DNA from 2 places in the Micromonospora sp. WMMA1923 genome. Region 2 is predicted to be linked to the other one. Evidence: riboswitches for the same ligand, from Rfam matches in the RefSeq annotation. Region 2 holds a riboswitch; the other holds the start of a gene.
The links. Region 2 has a riboswitch for thiamine pyrophosphate ahead of ACN28G_RS19025 (ECF transporter S component). Riboswitches for the same ligand answer to the same signal wherever they lie in the genome.

Region 1: another riboswitch for thiamine pyrophosphate. It lies ahead of thiE (thiamine phosphate synthase); the one in region 2 lies ahead of ACN28G_RS19025 (ECF transporter S component).

Annotation. Positions count from the first base shown of each region.
Region 1 is NZ_JBMHLZ010000001.1:4,888,003-4,895,981, reverse strand. It holds gene ACN28G_RS22080 (ThuA domain-containing protein) at 1-664, opposite strand, end outside; gene ACN28G_RS22075 (ThuA domain-containing protein) at 967-5,550, opposite strand; TPP riboswitch at 6,089-6,197, shown strand; gene thiE (thiamine phosphate synthase) at 6,192-6,815, shown strand; gene thiO (glycine oxidase ThiO) at 6,889-7,979, shown strand, end outside.
Region 2 is NZ_JBMHLZ010000001.1:4,231,842-4,239,820, reverse strand. It holds gene ACN28G_RS19045 (hypothetical protein) at 99-287, shown strand; gene gndA (NADP-dependent phosphogluconate dehydrogenase) at 364-1,809, opposite strand; gene ACN28G_RS19035 (energy-coupling factor transporter transmembrane component T family protein) at 1,954-2,754, opposite strand; gene ACN28G_RS19030 (ABC transporter ATP-binding protein) at 2,772-4,199, opposite strand; gene ACN28G_RS19025 (ECF transporter S component) at 4,223-4,813, opposite strand; TPP riboswitch at 4,888-4,992, opposite strand; gene ACN28G_RS19020 (permease) at 5,400-6,407, shown strand; gene ACN28G_RS19015 (TIGR03943 family putative permease subunit) at 6,404-7,156, shown strand; gene ACN28G_RS19010 (alpha/beta fold hydrolase) at 7,184-7,979, shown strand, end outside.

The DNA.
Region 1 (7,979 bases), 660 kb from region 2:
AGCTGGTCTCGTCCAGGCTGGACAGCACGTGCACGTCACCGCGCGGGTTGGTGCGGAAGTTGTACCACTCGTCGTAGCGGGACCAGCGCTCCGGCAGGTGCGCGGTGGAGTCGTGTGCGTGGTCCTCGACCTTGATGGTGGCCGTCTGGTTGGCCGGGTGGCCGGAGAAGTAGGCGCCGACGAGGTCGCCGTACCACTCCCAGCTGTACTCGGTGTCCGACGCCGCGTGCACGCCGGCGTATCCGCCGCCGCCCTGGATGTACCGCTCGAACGCGGCCTGCTGCCCGGCGTCGAGCACGTCACCGGTGGTGGATAGCCAGATGACCGCCTTGTACCTGGCGAGGTTCTCGTCGGTGAAGGCGGCGCCGTCCTCGGTGGTGTCGACGGTGAAACCGTTGTCCGCGCCGAGCTGCTGGATGGCCGCGATGCCGGCCGGGATGGAGCCGTGCCGGAACCCGGCGGTCTTGGAGAAGACCAGCACCGAGTACGGCTCGGCAGCCTGGGTTGCGGGCGCGGCCAGGACCGGGGCCGCCTTCGCGGCGGTGAGTGCGGTGGTGGGCGCGGCCTGGGCCGGCGCGCCGATGAGCGTGGTGGTGAGGGTGAGGGTGAGCAGAGCCGCGGGGAGGGGGCCCCGCGACGATCTGATACGGCGGAATAGGGACACAAGGTCTCCTCTGTCCGGGCTGGACGACGGGTGTCGGAGCGGACCGCCGAAGACCGCTCCGAGCTGACCCGACAGTGCTGACCAGGGGGCGCCGACCCACCGGACCGCGATTCTGTCGAATCGATGAACAAATTAGTTCCGATCTCTCCATGTCCGGCAAGGTGCAGCCCGGTAACGGTTGCGTAACGCTACGCCGCAATAGCCGCGAGTGCCTCCAAAGCAGACGAGCGGCCGGGTCGACGGGCGGTGCCCGCCCCCGTGGCGCTGATGGGGGCGGGCACCGGTGAAGCCGTCCGGTCCGGTCAGGAGGTGAGTCGGAAGTAGTCGAAGGCGGCCGTCTTCGGCGCGGTCTGGTTGCCGCCCAGGGTGAACAGCCCCACCTTCGGGGCGGTTCCGACGGCGGTGCTGGTCAACGTGCCCAGGGTCGTCCAGCTCGTGCCGTCGGCCGAGTAAACGGCGGTGTAGCTGGTGCCGCTGCGCGACAGCCGCAGGTGCCAGACCCCCTGGGTCAGCCCGGTCGCCTGGGGTTGGGTGCTCTGCACCACCCCGCCGACCTCGCTACGGAACTCGATCCGGCGGGAAACCGCCTGACCTGCGGCGTTGTCCGTGACGTAGTTCAACTTCAGGTAGTTGTCGTCGTCGGCGTAGACCAACAGGCCGCCCTGCTGGTACTGCTCGTTGAAGGTGCTGCCGTCGACCCGGGTCTGCACCGTCCAGTTGCCGGTGGAGGCGTTCTGCAGGATGAAGTTCGTCGGCCCGGTGTTGCCGGTGCCGTAGATGTCACCGGTGGGTACGTCGATACGCAACGACCCGTCGGTCATCCGGTAGCGGGCGGTGTCCTCCCGGACCACCGCGTTCCACCGGCACTTCTCCAGGCTGCTGCCGGTGAACTCGTCCGACGGCACCGTGCCGGTCGAGGTGTCCGGGGTGATCCGGAACCAGTCGAAGTCGGCGTTGACCACCGGTGCCGTGGTGCCGCCGTTGAGCGCGAACAGCCCGATCCGGGGGTTGCTGATCCCGGCCAACGCGGCAGACCGGCCGACGGTGGTGAAGGTCTGCCCGTCGGCCGAGTACGCCGCGGTCAGGTTCGTCCCGTCGCTGGTCAGGCGCAGATGGACGGTGTCACCGGTAGGTGCCGCGGTGCTGTCGGTCGACTCGTTGCGGGGCGTACCGCCGCTCTCCCGGATGAACTCCACCCGCCGGCTGCCGCCGTACACCAGGTCCAGCTTGGCGTAGTTGTCGTCGTTGCCGTACACCAGCAGGCCGGCCTGCTGGTAGTCGGCGCGGGCCGCCAGGGTGAGGCGGGTGGTGGCCTGCCAGGCCCCGCTGGGTGCGGGCTGGAGCACCAGGTTGGTCGCGTCGTTGCGGGCGCCGTAGAGGTCACCCGCGCTGGTCGGCAGGCGCAACACGCCTCCGGTGACCGAGGTCGAGGACGGGTTCTCCCGCACCCCACCGGACCACCGTTGCCGGTCCAGCGACGTGCCGGTGAACTCGTCGGAGCGCAGCGCCTGGCAGGACGGGGTGCCCGTGCCGTCCACCCGGATCTGCACGCTCGCCTGGCCCCGCGCACCCCGGCTGTCGGTGACCGTCAGGGTGGCGGTGTAGGTGCCCGGCGTGGTGTAGGTCCGGCTGGCGTTGAGGGTGCTGGCGGTACCACCGTCACCGAAGCTCCAGGCGTACGTCAACGGGGTGTCGCCGTCGGGGTCGGTCGCCGTACCCGTGAAGGCCACGGTCAGCGGGGCGGTCCCGCTGGTCGGGGTGGCCGAGGCGGTCACCGTCGGTGGCGAGTTGCCGCTGATCCCCGGACCGACGAAGTCCACCCAGTTGACGTTGAACAGGCTGCCGGTGCCCCGGTTCGGGTCCCGGGCGACGAAGAAGAGGCTGCCCTGGGCCGCCGCGCCGTTCGGGATCTGCGCGGTGACGTCGGTGTACGTCTGCCAGGCCCCGGTCGCCGGCACGGTGGCCGAGGTGAGCAGTGGGCCGTCGGCGGCTCCGGCGCGTACCTCGATCCGGCCACCGGAGGAGGCCGAGGCGGCCCGCAGGCGTACCGAGGTGATGCCGGTCAGGCTGGCCGGGCTGACCGACCACCAGTCGCCGTCCTCGATGAAGCCGATGTTCTGCCCGCCGCCGGCGCTGTCGGAACCGGCCTCCCGGACCACGCCCGGGTCGCCGCCGCCGGTGGCACCGGCCACCCGGCCGGTGGCGCTGTGGTACTCGGCCTGCTTCCGCTTGGGCTGCAGGATCTCCAGGGCCCGACCGGTCTGCGGTTCCGCACCGTTCGACCCGCCCCGGTCGGTGTAGGTCGCCTCCAGCACGGTGAAGACGTTGGCCTCGGCGCCGTGCCCGTCGGCGAGCTGGGTCTGCACCGTGCCGGTGCAGCCGGTGCGCTGCTCCAGCGGGTGGGCGTGCTCGTCGTGGCCGAGCAGCACCTGCAGGTTGACCCGGGAACAGTCGATCGTGCCGTCCTCGGGGTCGGTCACCTTGATGGTGTACGCGACCTGGTCGCCCCAGTCGTAGAAGCCGCCGTCCGGCGGGAACTCGATGGTGACGGTGGGCGCGGTGTTGCCGACGGTGATCGGCACGTTCGCCACCGCCGTACGCCCCGCCGGGTTGGTCACCCGCAGCTGCGCGGTGTAACTGCCGGACCGGGTGTACGTGTGGGTCGGATTGGCCTGGCTGGAGGTGCCGCCGTCGCCGAAGGTCCAGGCGTAGCTGAGCGTGCCGCCGTCGGGGTCCCGGGAGCCGGCGCTGGAGAAGGTGACGCTGAGGGGAGGTGCGCCGGAGGTCGGGGTGGCGGCGGCCACCGCGATCGGGGCGCGGGCCCCGGCGGTGTAGTCGATCCGGTAGACACCCGAGTTGTCGTTGTTGCCGCCGAAGCCGCTGCCCCACTCGATGAGGTAGAGCGCCCCGTCCGGGCCGAACTCGAAGTCCATCGGCCGGACGAAACTCATCTGGTCGAGGATCCGGTTGATATCCACCAGGGACTTGCCGTCCTTGGCGACCTGGAAGGTGTACATCCGCGACTGGTTCCACTCACCGAACATCGCCTTGCCGTCGAAGTACGCCGGCCACTGCCGACGCGACGACAGGTTCGGGTCGTACCGGTAGACCGGGCCGGCCATCGGCGCGCCGCCGCCGCCGATCTCCGGGAAGCGGGCGTCACCGCCGTAGCCGTAGTCCACAGTCGCCGGGATCGCCGCCGGCAGGTTGGTCAGGCCGGTGTTGTTGGGGGAGTTGTTCACCGGCGCGGCACAGTTGAACTTCGCGCCGCTCGGGCCGGAGGGGAACTGGTAGTCGTTGTATGCCTGGTTGTTGCCGTGGCAGTACGGCCAGCCGAAGTTACCCGGCCGGTCGACGATGTTCCACTCCACCAGCCCCGCCGGACCCCGGTTCGGGTTGGCGGTGGCGGCGTCCGGGCCGTAGTCGGCGACGTACAGGACGTTGGTCTTGCGGTCGATGCCGATCCGGAACGGGTTGCGCAGGCCCATCGCGTAGATCTCCGGCCGGGTCCGGGCGGTGCCCGGGGCGAAGAGGTTGCCGCTCGGGACGGTGTACGTGCCGTCGGCCTGCGGCCGGATCCGGAGCACCTTGCCGCGCAGGTCGTTGGTGTTGCCGGCGGTACGCTGCGCGTCGTAGTCGGCCCGCCCGCTGCGCTCGTCCAGCGGGCTGAACCCGCCGGAGTCGAACGGGTTGGTGTTGTCCCCGGTGGCCAGGTACAGGTTGCCGGCCGAGTCGAAGGTCATGCTCCCGCCCATGTGGCAACAGGTGTTGCGCTGGGTGGGGATCTGCAGGACGACCTTCTCGCTGGCCGGGTCGATGGTGTCACCGTTGGCGGTGAACCGGGACAGGTGGTTACGGGACCCGCCGGCGCTCGGCGCGTAGTAGAGCCAGACCCAGCGGTTGCTGGCGAAGTTGGGGTCGAGCCGGATGCCGAGCAGACCGTCCTCGTTGCCGCCGAAGACGCTCAACCGCAGGGCGGTGACCGTCCGGTTGGTGTCCGGCTGGATGATCTGCACCCGTCCGTCGCGCTCGATGTAGAAGACCCGGCCGTCCGGGGCGATGTCCAGCTCCATCGGGTTGCTGGTGTTGCTGTCCAGCGTCACCTTCTCGAAGTTGGCCGCCCGACCGGCACCGCAGTCGGCGTGCACCGCCCCGGCGGCGGTCTGGATGCCACCGAGCAGGTGCTGCAGGAACTCCGCGTTGGTGAAGGAGTCCTGGGTGTGCCCGCCGCCGGTGTACCAGGACCGGCCGCCGTCGAAGCTCTGGCACCAGGCGATCGGGTGGTCCGCGCCCATCGCACCGGCACCGGGGCTGTAGCTGCGCTCGTCGAGCGAGGCCAGCACCTGCACGCCCCGGGCCCGGGGGTTGGTGCGGAAGTTGTACCACTCGTCGTACCGGGACCACCGGTCCGGCAGGTGCCGGGTGGACTCGTGCTGGTGGTCCTCGACCTTCACGGTGGCGGTCTGGTTGGCCGGGTGGCTGTTGAAGTACGCGCCGACCAGTTGGCCGTACCAGGCCCAGTCGTACTCGGTGTCGCTGGCGGCGTGCACGCCGGCGTAGCCGCCACCGGCCCGGATGTAGCGCTCGAAGGCCGCCTGCTGGGTGGCGTTCAGCACGTCACCGGTGGTCGACAGCCAGATGACCGCCTTGAACCGGGCCAGGTTGGCGTCGGTGAAGGCGGCGGCGTCCTCGGTGCTGGTGACGGTGAAGTTGTTCGCCGCGCCGAGCCGTTGGATCGCACTGATCCCGGCCGGGATCGAGTCGTGCCGGAAACCGGCGGTCTTGGAGAAGACCAGCACGGCGTACGGGTCCGCCGCGGCAGCCACCGCCGGCTCGGCCTTCGTGCTGGCGGCTGTCGTGCTGCCGGCTGTCGTGGTGCCGGTCATCGTGCTGCTGGCCTGGACGGTGCTGGCCTCGGCGGCGGTGTTCGCCTGGGCCGGGGCACCGCCCAGGGTGAGGGTGAGGACGAGCAGCGCCACCGGCAGGGGGCTGAGCGCTGCTCGTCCACGACGAGATCGGGACACGGAGTTCTCCTCTGTCCGTACGGGACGGGCTGGAGTGGTGGATGGGTCACTCCGAGTCGATCCGAGTGCTCGTTCCGGGCGGGCGAGGGTACGCGGCGGCGCGAAGCCGAATCGATTCACCTCAATTTGCGTTCGTCGATCAATTTCCAGCAAGGTTCCTGGTTGTTACGTTTCGATAACAACTGTGCCTGAAATTGGTGCAAGTCAATGCAGATCGCCATCTTTGTCATTTCAGGCGGCGGTCCGGACCTGGCCGACCGCCCTCAGTGGAGGCCGCTGGCGCTGCGGAGTGGCGGCGGCTTTCGCTGCGGGGGTGGCGGCGGCTTTCACTGTGGGTCGGAGCCGGCGGAGCGGCAGGGTGGGGGTTGGCGGAGCGGCGGAAACGACGTACGGTGACACCCGACGAACCCACGGGAGCCCGGTGTACCGGGCTGAGAGGGGGGCTGCAGCCCCCGACCGTCGAACCTGATCCGGGTAATGCCGGCGCAGGGAGGAGTGTTGCCGTGCCGTCCCTGGGACGACTGCATCTGATCACCGACACCCGCCCCGGGCGGCACCCGCTGGCCGTGCTGCGCGCCGCGCTCGGCGTCGCCGGCAGCGACCTCGTCGTGCAGGTCCGGGTGACCGACGAGGCCACCGACCGCGAGGCGTACGACCTGGCTGGACGGGTGCTCGCGCTCTGCGCGCCGTACCGGGCGACCTGCCTGGTCAACGACCGGCTGCACGTGGCGCTGGCGATCGGCGCGGCCGGGGGGCACGTCGGCGCCCACGACCTGCCCGTCGACGCGGCCCGTCGGGTACTCGGCCCGCAGGCGGTGCTCGGGGCCACCGCCCGGGAACCGGTCACCGCCCGCAGCGCCGTCGCCGCCGGGGCCAGCTACCTGGGGGTCGGCCCCTGCCACCACACCTCCACCAAGGACGGGCTGCCCGACCCGATCGGCCCGACCGGCGTACGGGCCGTGGTCGCGGCGGTCGACGTACCGGTGATCGCGATCGGCGGGGTGACCGTGGCCCGGGTGCCGGCGCTGCGGGCCGCCGGGGCGTACGGGGTGGCGGTGGTGGGGGAGCTCTCCGCCGCCGCCGATCCGGCCCGCGTCACGGCTGAACTGCTCCGGGGCCTGTCGTGAGTCGCGCTGCCGGGCCCGTCGTGCTGCCCGTCGTGCTGCGGGGCGTGGTGCGGGGCGTGGTGCGGGGGCCGTCGTGTTAGGAAGGGGCCCTTTTACAACAGAAAGCGATAACAGGGGGCCCTTCCTTGCACCCGAGGAGGTGGTGGTGGTGGGGGGTGGGGTGATCGGGCTGGCGGTGGCGTGGCGGTGTGCGCAGCGCGGGGTGCGGGTCAGGCTGCACGATCCGGCGCCCGGGTCGGGGGCCTCGCACGTCGCGGCCGGGATGCTCTCCCCGGTCGTCGAGGCGCACTTCGGCGAGGACGAGCTGACCGGGCTGCTGGCCGACTCGGCCCGCCGCTGGCCGGCATTCGCCGCCGAGCTGACCGGGGCCACCGGCGTCGACCTGGGCTACCGCACCGACGGCACCCTCGTGGTCGGGCTGACCGGCGACGACCTGGCCGAGGCGCGACGACTCTGGTCGTACCAGGAGGGGTTGGGGTTACCGATCACGCCGCTGCGCCCCTCGGAGTTGCGCCGACGCGAATCCGCGCTGAGCCTGCGGGTCCGCGGTGGGGCGTTCGCCGCCACCGACCACCAGGTCGACCCGCGTCGGCTGGTCGCCGCGCTGCGCACCGCCGCCGAGCGGGCCGGGGTCGAGATCGTCGACAGCGGGGTCACCGCGCTGTCCCGGCGGCCCGGTCGGGTGACCGTGGTGGCGGCCGGCACCGGCGCGGCGGCGTTGACCGGGCTGCCGGTCCGCCCGGTGAAGGGACAGATCCTCCGGCTCCGCGCGCCCGACGGCGCTCCGCCGGGCTTCCGGCACGTCATCCGGGGGTACGCCGACGGCGAGCCGGTCTACCTGGTGCCCCGCGCCGACGGGGAGGTGGTGGTCGGCGCCACCGTCGAGGAGCGCTCCGACACCGCCGTCTCCGCCGGCGCGGTGCTGCGGTTGCTGCGCGCCGCCGTCGACCTGGTCCCCGAGCTCGCCGAGTACGACCTGGTGGAGACGGTCGCCGGGTTGCGCCCCGGCACGCCTGACAACGCCCCGGTACTCGGCCCGTTGCCCGGTCGGCCGGACGTGGTCGCCGCCACCGGGCATCACCGGCACGGCATCGTGCTCACCCCGGTCACCGCCGACCTGATCGCCGACCTGGTGACCACCGGGGTCGCCGACCCGCTGCTCGC
Region 2 (7,979 bases):
CGGGCCGGCCGTTGTGGGGCGGCCCGGCCGGCAGGCTTACCGGGCGGCCCGGCTGGGTACCACTGTCGTCAGCAGCCACTGACGGAGGTGAACCCACAATGATCCAGAAGCGTATCGCGCAGTGGGCGGTGATGGCCGTCGCGGTGCCGCTGGCTGCGGCCGGTGCCCGTCGACTCAGCCACACGCTGGAGGCCCGGCGCGGCCCGACCGGGGTGAGCCGCCTGCTCAGCAAGGGCGCCGACGTGCTCCGCCCGCAGCAGGCCAAGCGCCGCCGTCGCTTCTTCTGACCGACCTGACCCGGCGAACGGGTACGGCCCCGGTCGAGGTTGACCGGGGCCGTCACCACGTGCGACGGGCGGAGGCTCAGCCCTCGACCTCGGAGCGGTCGGCGGTGGCCCAGAGGGTGTGGAACGAGCCCTCCCGGTCCACCCGCTGGTAGGTGTGCGCCCCGAAGTTGTCCCGCAGGCCCTGGATCAGCGCGGCCGGCAGCCGCTCGGCGCGCAGCGCGTCGAAGTAGGACAGCGACGAACCGAACGCGGGCACCGGCACACCGGCGCGGGTCGCGTCGGCCACCACCCGCCGCCAGCTCGGCACGCCCGCGCTGACCGCCTCGGCGAAGTACGGCGCCACCAGCAGGCTGGGCAGGTCCGCCTGCTCGTCGTAGGCCTGCTTGATCCGGTCCAGGAAGCGGGCCCGGATGATGCAGCCGCCCCGCCAGATGGTGGCCGTGCTGCCCAGGTCGATGTTCCAGTCGTACTCGCGGCTGCCGGCCCGGATGTGGTCGAAGCCCTGCGCGTACGCCACGATCTTGGAAGCCAGCAGCGCCCGACGAACGTCCTCGATGAACGTCTCCCGGTCGCTCACCTGCCACTTCTCACCGGCGTCCGGGAAGGCCCGGTGGGCGGCGGCGCGCTGGTCGGCGTGCCCGGACAGCGAGCGGGCGAAGGTCGCCTCGGCGATACCGGTGATCGGGATGCCCAGGTCCAGGGCGCTCTGCACGGTCCAGCGGCCGGTGCCCTTCTGCTCGGCCCGGTCCTGCACGATGTCCACGAACGCCCGGCCGGTGGCGGCGTCGGTGTGCGCGAGCACGTCGGCGGTGATCTCGATCAGGAAGGACTCCAGCTCACCGGTGTTCCAGTCGCGGAAGATCTCCGCGATCTCCGCCGGGGTCGCGTCCAGTCCGGCCCGCAGCAGGTCGTACGCCTCGGCGATGAGCTGCATGTCGGCGTACTCGATGCCGTTGTGCACCATCTTGACGAAGTGCCCGGCACCGTCCGGTCCGACGTGCGTGCAGCACGGCGTCCCGTCCACCTGGGCGGCGATCTTCTCGAACATCGGCCCGAGCTTCGCGTACGACTCGGCGGAACCGCCGGGCATGATGCTCGGCCCGAGCAGCGCGCCCTCCTCGCCGCCGGAGACCCCGGTGCCGACGAAGTGCAGCCCGTGGGCGCGCAGCGCCTCCTCGCGGCGGCGGGTGTCGGCGAAGTGCGCGTTGCCGCAGTCGATGACGATGTCACCGGCTTCGAGCAGCGGCACCAGCTCGTCGATCACGGCGTCGGTGGGGCCCCCGGCCTTGACCATGATGATGACCGCGCGCGGCCGCTCCAGTGCGGCCACGAAGTCGGTAAGGGACTCGGCGGGGACGAAGGTGCCCTCGTCGCCGTGCTCGGCCACCAGCTTGCGGGTCCGCTCCGGCGAGCGGTTGTGCACCGCCACCGGGAACCCGTTGCGGGCCAGGTTACGGGCCAGGTTGCGGCCCATCACCGCCAGCCCGGTCACGCCGATCTGCGCCGTCGCCTGCTCAGTCACTGTGTTCCGCCACCTTCCACGTCGGCCTGCAGGGATCAACTTGGCCTGCAGTCCTGCTGACGGTATCGCGGCCGGCGGACCGACCGGCGGGGCCATCGACCTGGTGTCACCAGGTGGTCGCGCGAACGATCGCCCGGTACGACCTCAGCCGATCAGCGGACGGAAGGTGCCGACCGCGACGCTGACCGCCAGTGACCCAGCGGCCACCACCAGCGCCCCGGCCACCAGCAGGCCGTCGGCCACGGTGAACCGCTGCCGGCGGGCGACCGTGCGGGGCCCGCCGGCGTCGAACCCCCGGGCGTCCATCGCCACCGCCAACCGGGTGCCCCGCCGGATCGCGCCGACCAGCAGCGCGAACCCGGTGGAGCCGAAGAGGCGCAGCTTCGCCACCGGGTTGCGCCCGGCGTCCACCCCGCGCGCCCGACGGGCCATGCCGATCATCTGCCACTCCTGGGCGAGCAACGGCACCAGCCGGAACGCGGCCAGCGCGCCGATGGCGAACCGGGCCGGTGCCTTCACGTTCTGGATCAACGCGTCGGCCAGGTCGGTCGGGTCGGTGGTGGCGAAGACGATCACCCCGGGCAGGGCCACCGCGAACAGCCGCAGCACCATCCCGAGCGCGGTCACCAGCACCCCCGAGGTGACCAGCACCGGACCCGCCGCGAGCAGCGTCCGGCCGGAGCGGTCCGCGGCGAACAACACCAGGGTCACCAGTACGCCCGCGGCGGCGGCCAGCAGCGGCAGCGCCCGCCGGGCCAGCACCCGGTAGCGGACCCCGAACAGCGGCAGGACGGCCAACTCCACCGCGATGGCGATCGCCGGGGCCACCGGATCCAGTGTGGCGAGCAGCACCACCGAGAAGACCATCGCCGCCGCCAGCTTCGCCACCGGGTTGCGCCGGGCCAACGGGGCGTCCGGCGCGGCCACCGCCTCACCGCCGAACATCGGCGCGCTCCCGGTCCTCAGCGGCGTGCATCGGCGCGTTCCAGGACCAGGGTCCGGTCGGCCAGCGCGGCGACGAAGTCCGCGTCGTGGGTGACGGTGACCACCCCGTGCCCGGCGTCGCGCAGGTCGGCGAAGAGGTCCACCAGCTCCAGCCAGGTCCGGCGGTCCTGGCCGAAGGTGGGCTCGTCGCAGACCAGCAGCCGGGGCGCGGTGGCCAGGGCCGTCGCCACGCTCAGCCGCCGCGCCTCCCCGCCGGAGAGGGTGTACGGGTTGGCCCCGGCCAGCCGGGTCAGCCGCAGCCGGTGCAGCAACCCGTCCACGGTGGTCCGCACCGCGTGCTCCGGCTGACCGGTACGGCGTGGCCCCAGGGCCAACTCCTCGCTGACGGTGCCGGTGACGAACTGGTGCTCCGGATCCTGGAACACCGACCCGATCCGGCCGGCCAGTGCGGGTGCCCGCCACCGGTGCGGGGCAGTGGCGGCGTCCGCGCCGGCCAGCTCGGCGGTGGCCGTCAGTCGGCCGGTGCCCGGTCGGAGCAGGCCGCCCAGGAGCAGCGCCAGGGTGGACTTGCCGGCCCCGTTCGGGCCGAGCACGGCGAGCGCCTCGCCGGCGCGTACCGTCAGCTCGGTGGTGGCCAACCGGGGCGGCAGGCCGAGCCGGTCGGCGGTGAGCAACCGGTCGCCGACCGGGGTCCGGGCCCGGCGGGGCGCGACCGGGTGACCCGGCACCCACACCCCCTCGGCGGCCAGCTCGTCGCCGTGCGCGGCGAAGACCTCCCCGGGCGGGCCGTCGGCCCGGACGCCGCCGCCGGGTGCCAGCACCACCACCCGGTCGACCAGCCGTAGCGCCTCCGCCACCCGGTGCTCGACCAGCACCAGGGTGGTGTCGGCGTCCACGGCGAGCGCGACCGCGTCGCGGACCAGCTCGGCCCCGACCGGGTCGAGGTTGGCCGTCGGCTCGTCCAGCAGCAGCAACCCCGGGTGCAGGGCGAGCGCCCCGGCCAGGGCGAGCCGTTGCTGCTCACCGCCGGAGAGCGCCGCCGTGGGCCGGTCCCGGTGGTACGGGAAGCCGACCCGACGCAGCGCCGCGTCGACCCTTGGCCAGATCTCGCCGGCCGGTACCCCCCGGTTCTCCAGGCCGAACGCGACGTCGTCACCGCAGCGGGCCATCACCAGCTGGGTCTGCGGGTCCTGGAAGACGATGCCGACGCGTTCCCGGTCCTTGCGGGGGTCGACCCCGTCGATCTCGACGGTGCCCTCCTGCTCGCCGGAGTCCGTCGGCAGCAACCCGGCCAACGCCGCCAGCAGGGTGCTCTTGCCGGCCCCGGAGGCACCGAGCAGCAGGACCCGCTCGCCCCGCTCGACGTCCAGGTCCAGCCCGCGTACCGCCCAGGCCCGACGCCCCGCGTGCCGCCAGCCGAAGCCCCGCAACCGCACCGTGCCCACGCCGCGTACCCCCGGGTCCGGGATCAGACCAGGGCGCGGTCGCGGCCGGCGGGGAACCGGTCGAGCACCCCGGTGCCGGCCAACGCCCGGGTGAGCAGCAGGCCGCCGACCCCGGCCAGCACCGTGGCGCTCAGCACGGTCAGGACGAAGATCGGCAGCCGGGCGGTGAGCAGGTCGAGCGCGGCGTAGTACCGGATCTGGTCGAAGACCGCCGCGGCGAGCCCGGCCAGGGTGGCGGAGAGCATCGCCGCCGGCAGCCGGTACGAGCGGTACCGGAACGCGGCGAAGCCGAGCTCCGCCCCGACCCCCTGGAAGGCGCCCTGCAGGATGGCCACCACGCCCCACTGGCTGCCCAGCAGCACCGAGACGAACGCGGCGAGGAACTCGCAGTAGAAGGCGGCGCCGGGCTTGCGGATCACCAGGCCGCCCAGCACCCCGGGGACCAGCCAGATGCCGTAGATGACCGCCTGGGCCGGTGGAAAGAAGGCGAACGCGCCCTCGGTTGCCGTCCAGACCAGGTTCCAGGCCCAGAAGATGACGCCGAAGGCGACCGCGATCACGGAGGCGACCACGATGTCGATGGTCCGCCAGCGATCGGTGTCGGTGTGGCTCATGGTGGATGCTCCCAGTCCCGAGTGCGAACCAGGAGAAGACGCACGCCGTGCCCGGCGGACCGGACGACGGCGCGGCTGAAGGTCGACCGAACTCCCTGCGCTGGCATTACCCAGATCAGGTTCGAGGGTCTGCGGGCGGACCCGCACTCTCAGCGCTGCGCGCTCCCCTGTCGGAGGTGAAGTTGTCTCACCGACGCTAACACCCCGGTGAATCGACCGGCAAAGTGATCATTGCCTGGTCAGCCGCCGGTATGCCGGGTTTTCCACAGGCTGTCCGGTACGCATCGACGTGGCCCGTCGGTGGGCAGTACCCTCAGGCGGCCGACCGATGGTTCCCGCGCACCGGCAACGGGCCCTGGCAGGTTCGGAGCGTCGGTGAAGGGGCGTACAGGTGACCGCAGAGACCAACCACCGTGGTACGACGGTGGATCCTGGCTCCCCGGCGGATTCTGGTTCCCCGGTGGGTCCTGGTTCCCCGGTGGATCCTGGTTCCCCGGTGGATCCTGGCTCCCCGGCGGATTCTGGTTCCCCGGTGGATCCTGGTTCCCCGGTGGATCCTGGCTCCCCGGCGGATTCTGGTTCCCCGGTGGGTCCTGGTTCTCCGGCGGCCGAGCCCCCGGCGGACGGGCCACGCCGGTTCCTCGGCGACCGGGTCGGCTCGGTGGAGGTCCTCGCCGGGCTGCTGATCCTGCTGGTCGTCTTCCGCGAGCCGGTCGCCGACCTGCTCTCCGCACCCCGCTGGCAGACCTGGACGACCGTCTTCGTCTCGATCCTGGTGCAGGCGATGCCCTTCCTGGTCTTCGGGGTGATGCTCTCGGCGGTGATCGCGGTCTTCGTGCCGCGTTCGTTCTGGGCCCGCGCGCTGCCCCGCCGGCCCGGCCTGGCGGTGCCGTTGGCCGGCGCGGCCGGCTTCGTGCTGCCCGGCTGCGAGTGCGGCGCGGTGCCGATCGCCGGTTCGCTGATCCGTCGGGGGGTCACCCCGGCCGCCGCGCTGGCCTTCCTGCTCGCCGCCCCGGCGATCAACCCGATCGTGCTGGTCGCGACGGCGGTCGCCTTCCCGGGCAACCCCGAGATGGTGCTCGCCCGGGGCCTGGCCAGCCTGGTGGTCGCGGTGCTGATGGGCTGGCTCTGGCTGCGGCTGGGCCGCGCCGACTGGATCCGGCTGCCGCACCGCCCCGACCTCGACGGCCTCTCCCGGGGTGCGGCGTTCTGGGCGGCGATCCGGCACGACGTCACGCACGCCGGTGGCTTCCTGGTCCTCGGCGCGATGGCGGCGGCCAGCATCAACGTGCTGGTGCCGGAGCGGTGGCTGCAGACCCTCGCCGACAACCCGGTGCTGTCGGTGCTCGCCCTGGCGGTGCTCGCCGTGCTGCTCTCCCTCTGCTCCGAGGCGGACGCCTTCGTGGCCGCGTCGCTGTCCCAGTTCTCCCTCACATCCCGGCTGGTCTTCCTGGTGGTGGGTCCGATGGTCGATCTGAAGCTGATCGCGATGCAGTCGGGGGTCTTCGGCCGCCGGTTCGCCCTCCGGTTCGCCCCGGCGACGTTCGTGGTCGCCGTGACGGTGGCGGTGGCCACCGGGGCGGTGCTGCTGTGAACCGGCAGGCCCAGGCGGTCGTGCTGCTGCTGCTCGGCGGGGCCGTGGTCCGGGCCAGCCTCACCGACCTGCACCTGCGCTACGTCAAGGAGAGCCTGCAGCCCTTCCTCGTCGCCGCCGGCCTGGCACTGGTCGCCGTCGCCGTGATGACCCTCTGGTACGAGTTGCGCCCGCTGCTGCCCGCCTCGGTGCAGCCGCCCGACGGTGAGCCGGCCGGCCCGGTGGCGCACGCCGATGCCGGGCACGCCCACCACGAGCCGCGGATCGGTTGGCTGCTCCTGCTGCCGGTGCTGGGTCTGCTGCTGGTCGCCCCGCCCGCGCTCGGCTCGTACGCGGTCAGCCAGGCCGGTGCCACCGTCCCCAGTGGTGGGCTCTCCGACTATCCCGCCCTGCCCGCCGGTGACCCTGCCAAGATCACCGTGCTGGACTACGCCTCCCGGGCGCTCTTCGACGCCGGCGAGTCGATCGGCGACCGCCGGGTCCAGCTCACCGGATTCATCGCCACCGGCGGCGCCGGAGAACCGATCCTGGCCCGGATGGTGCTGTCCTGCTGTGCCGCCGACGGGCGTCCGGTCAAGCTGGGCCTGACCGGCGAGGTGCCGGTGGGCCTGCCCCAGGACACCTGGATCGAGGTGATCGGGCGGTACACCGACCGGATCGGACGGGACCCGGTCAACGACGCCGAGATCCCCTACCTGGACGTCGAGACCTGGCGTGAGGTCCCCGTGCCCCGGCAACAGTACGACTAGCCGGCCCGGCCCGGGTAGGTTCCGGTGATGCGGATCGAAACGCGTGGCCTCACCTTCGACGTTGCCGCCGGTGGGCCGGCCGACGGGGTGCCGGTGCTGTTGCTGCACGGGTTCCCGCAGCACTCCGGGGAGTTCGACGACGTGGTGCCGGCCCTGCACGCCGCCGGGCTGCGCACCTACGCCCCGGACCAGCGCGGCTACTCGCCCGACGCCCGGCCACCGCAGGTCCGCGACTACCGGCTCGCCGAGTGCGTCGCCGACGCGGTGGCCCTGCTCGACGCGCTCGACGTACCCGCTGCCCACCTGGTCGGTCACGACTGGGGCGCGCTGGTCGCCTGGCAGGTGGCCGCCTACCATCCCGACCGGGTGCACACGCTCACCGCCGTCTCGGTGCCGCACCCGGCGGCGATGGCCCACGCGCTGGCCACCGACGCGGGGCAGAAGGCCCGCTCGTCGTACATCGCGTTGTTCCGCCGGGCGGGTACGGCGGAGAAGGTGCTGCTGGCCTGGAACGGCGCGGCGCTGCGCAAGATGCTCGGCGGCGTCGGTGACGCCGAGCGGGTGGCCCGGTACGCCGAGCCGATGCGCCGGCCGGGGGCGTTGACCGCCGCGCTGAACTGGTACCGGGCGATGTCCGGGGCCGAGTTGGCGCGGACCCCGGCGGTGCCGGTGCCGACCACCTTCGTGTGGAGTGACGGGGACACCGCGATCGGCCGCACCGCCGCCGAGACCTGCGCCGAACGCGTGACGGGGGAGTACCGCTTCGTGGTGCTGCCCGGGGTGAGCCACTGGATTCCCGACGAGGCGCCGCAGGCCCTGACCG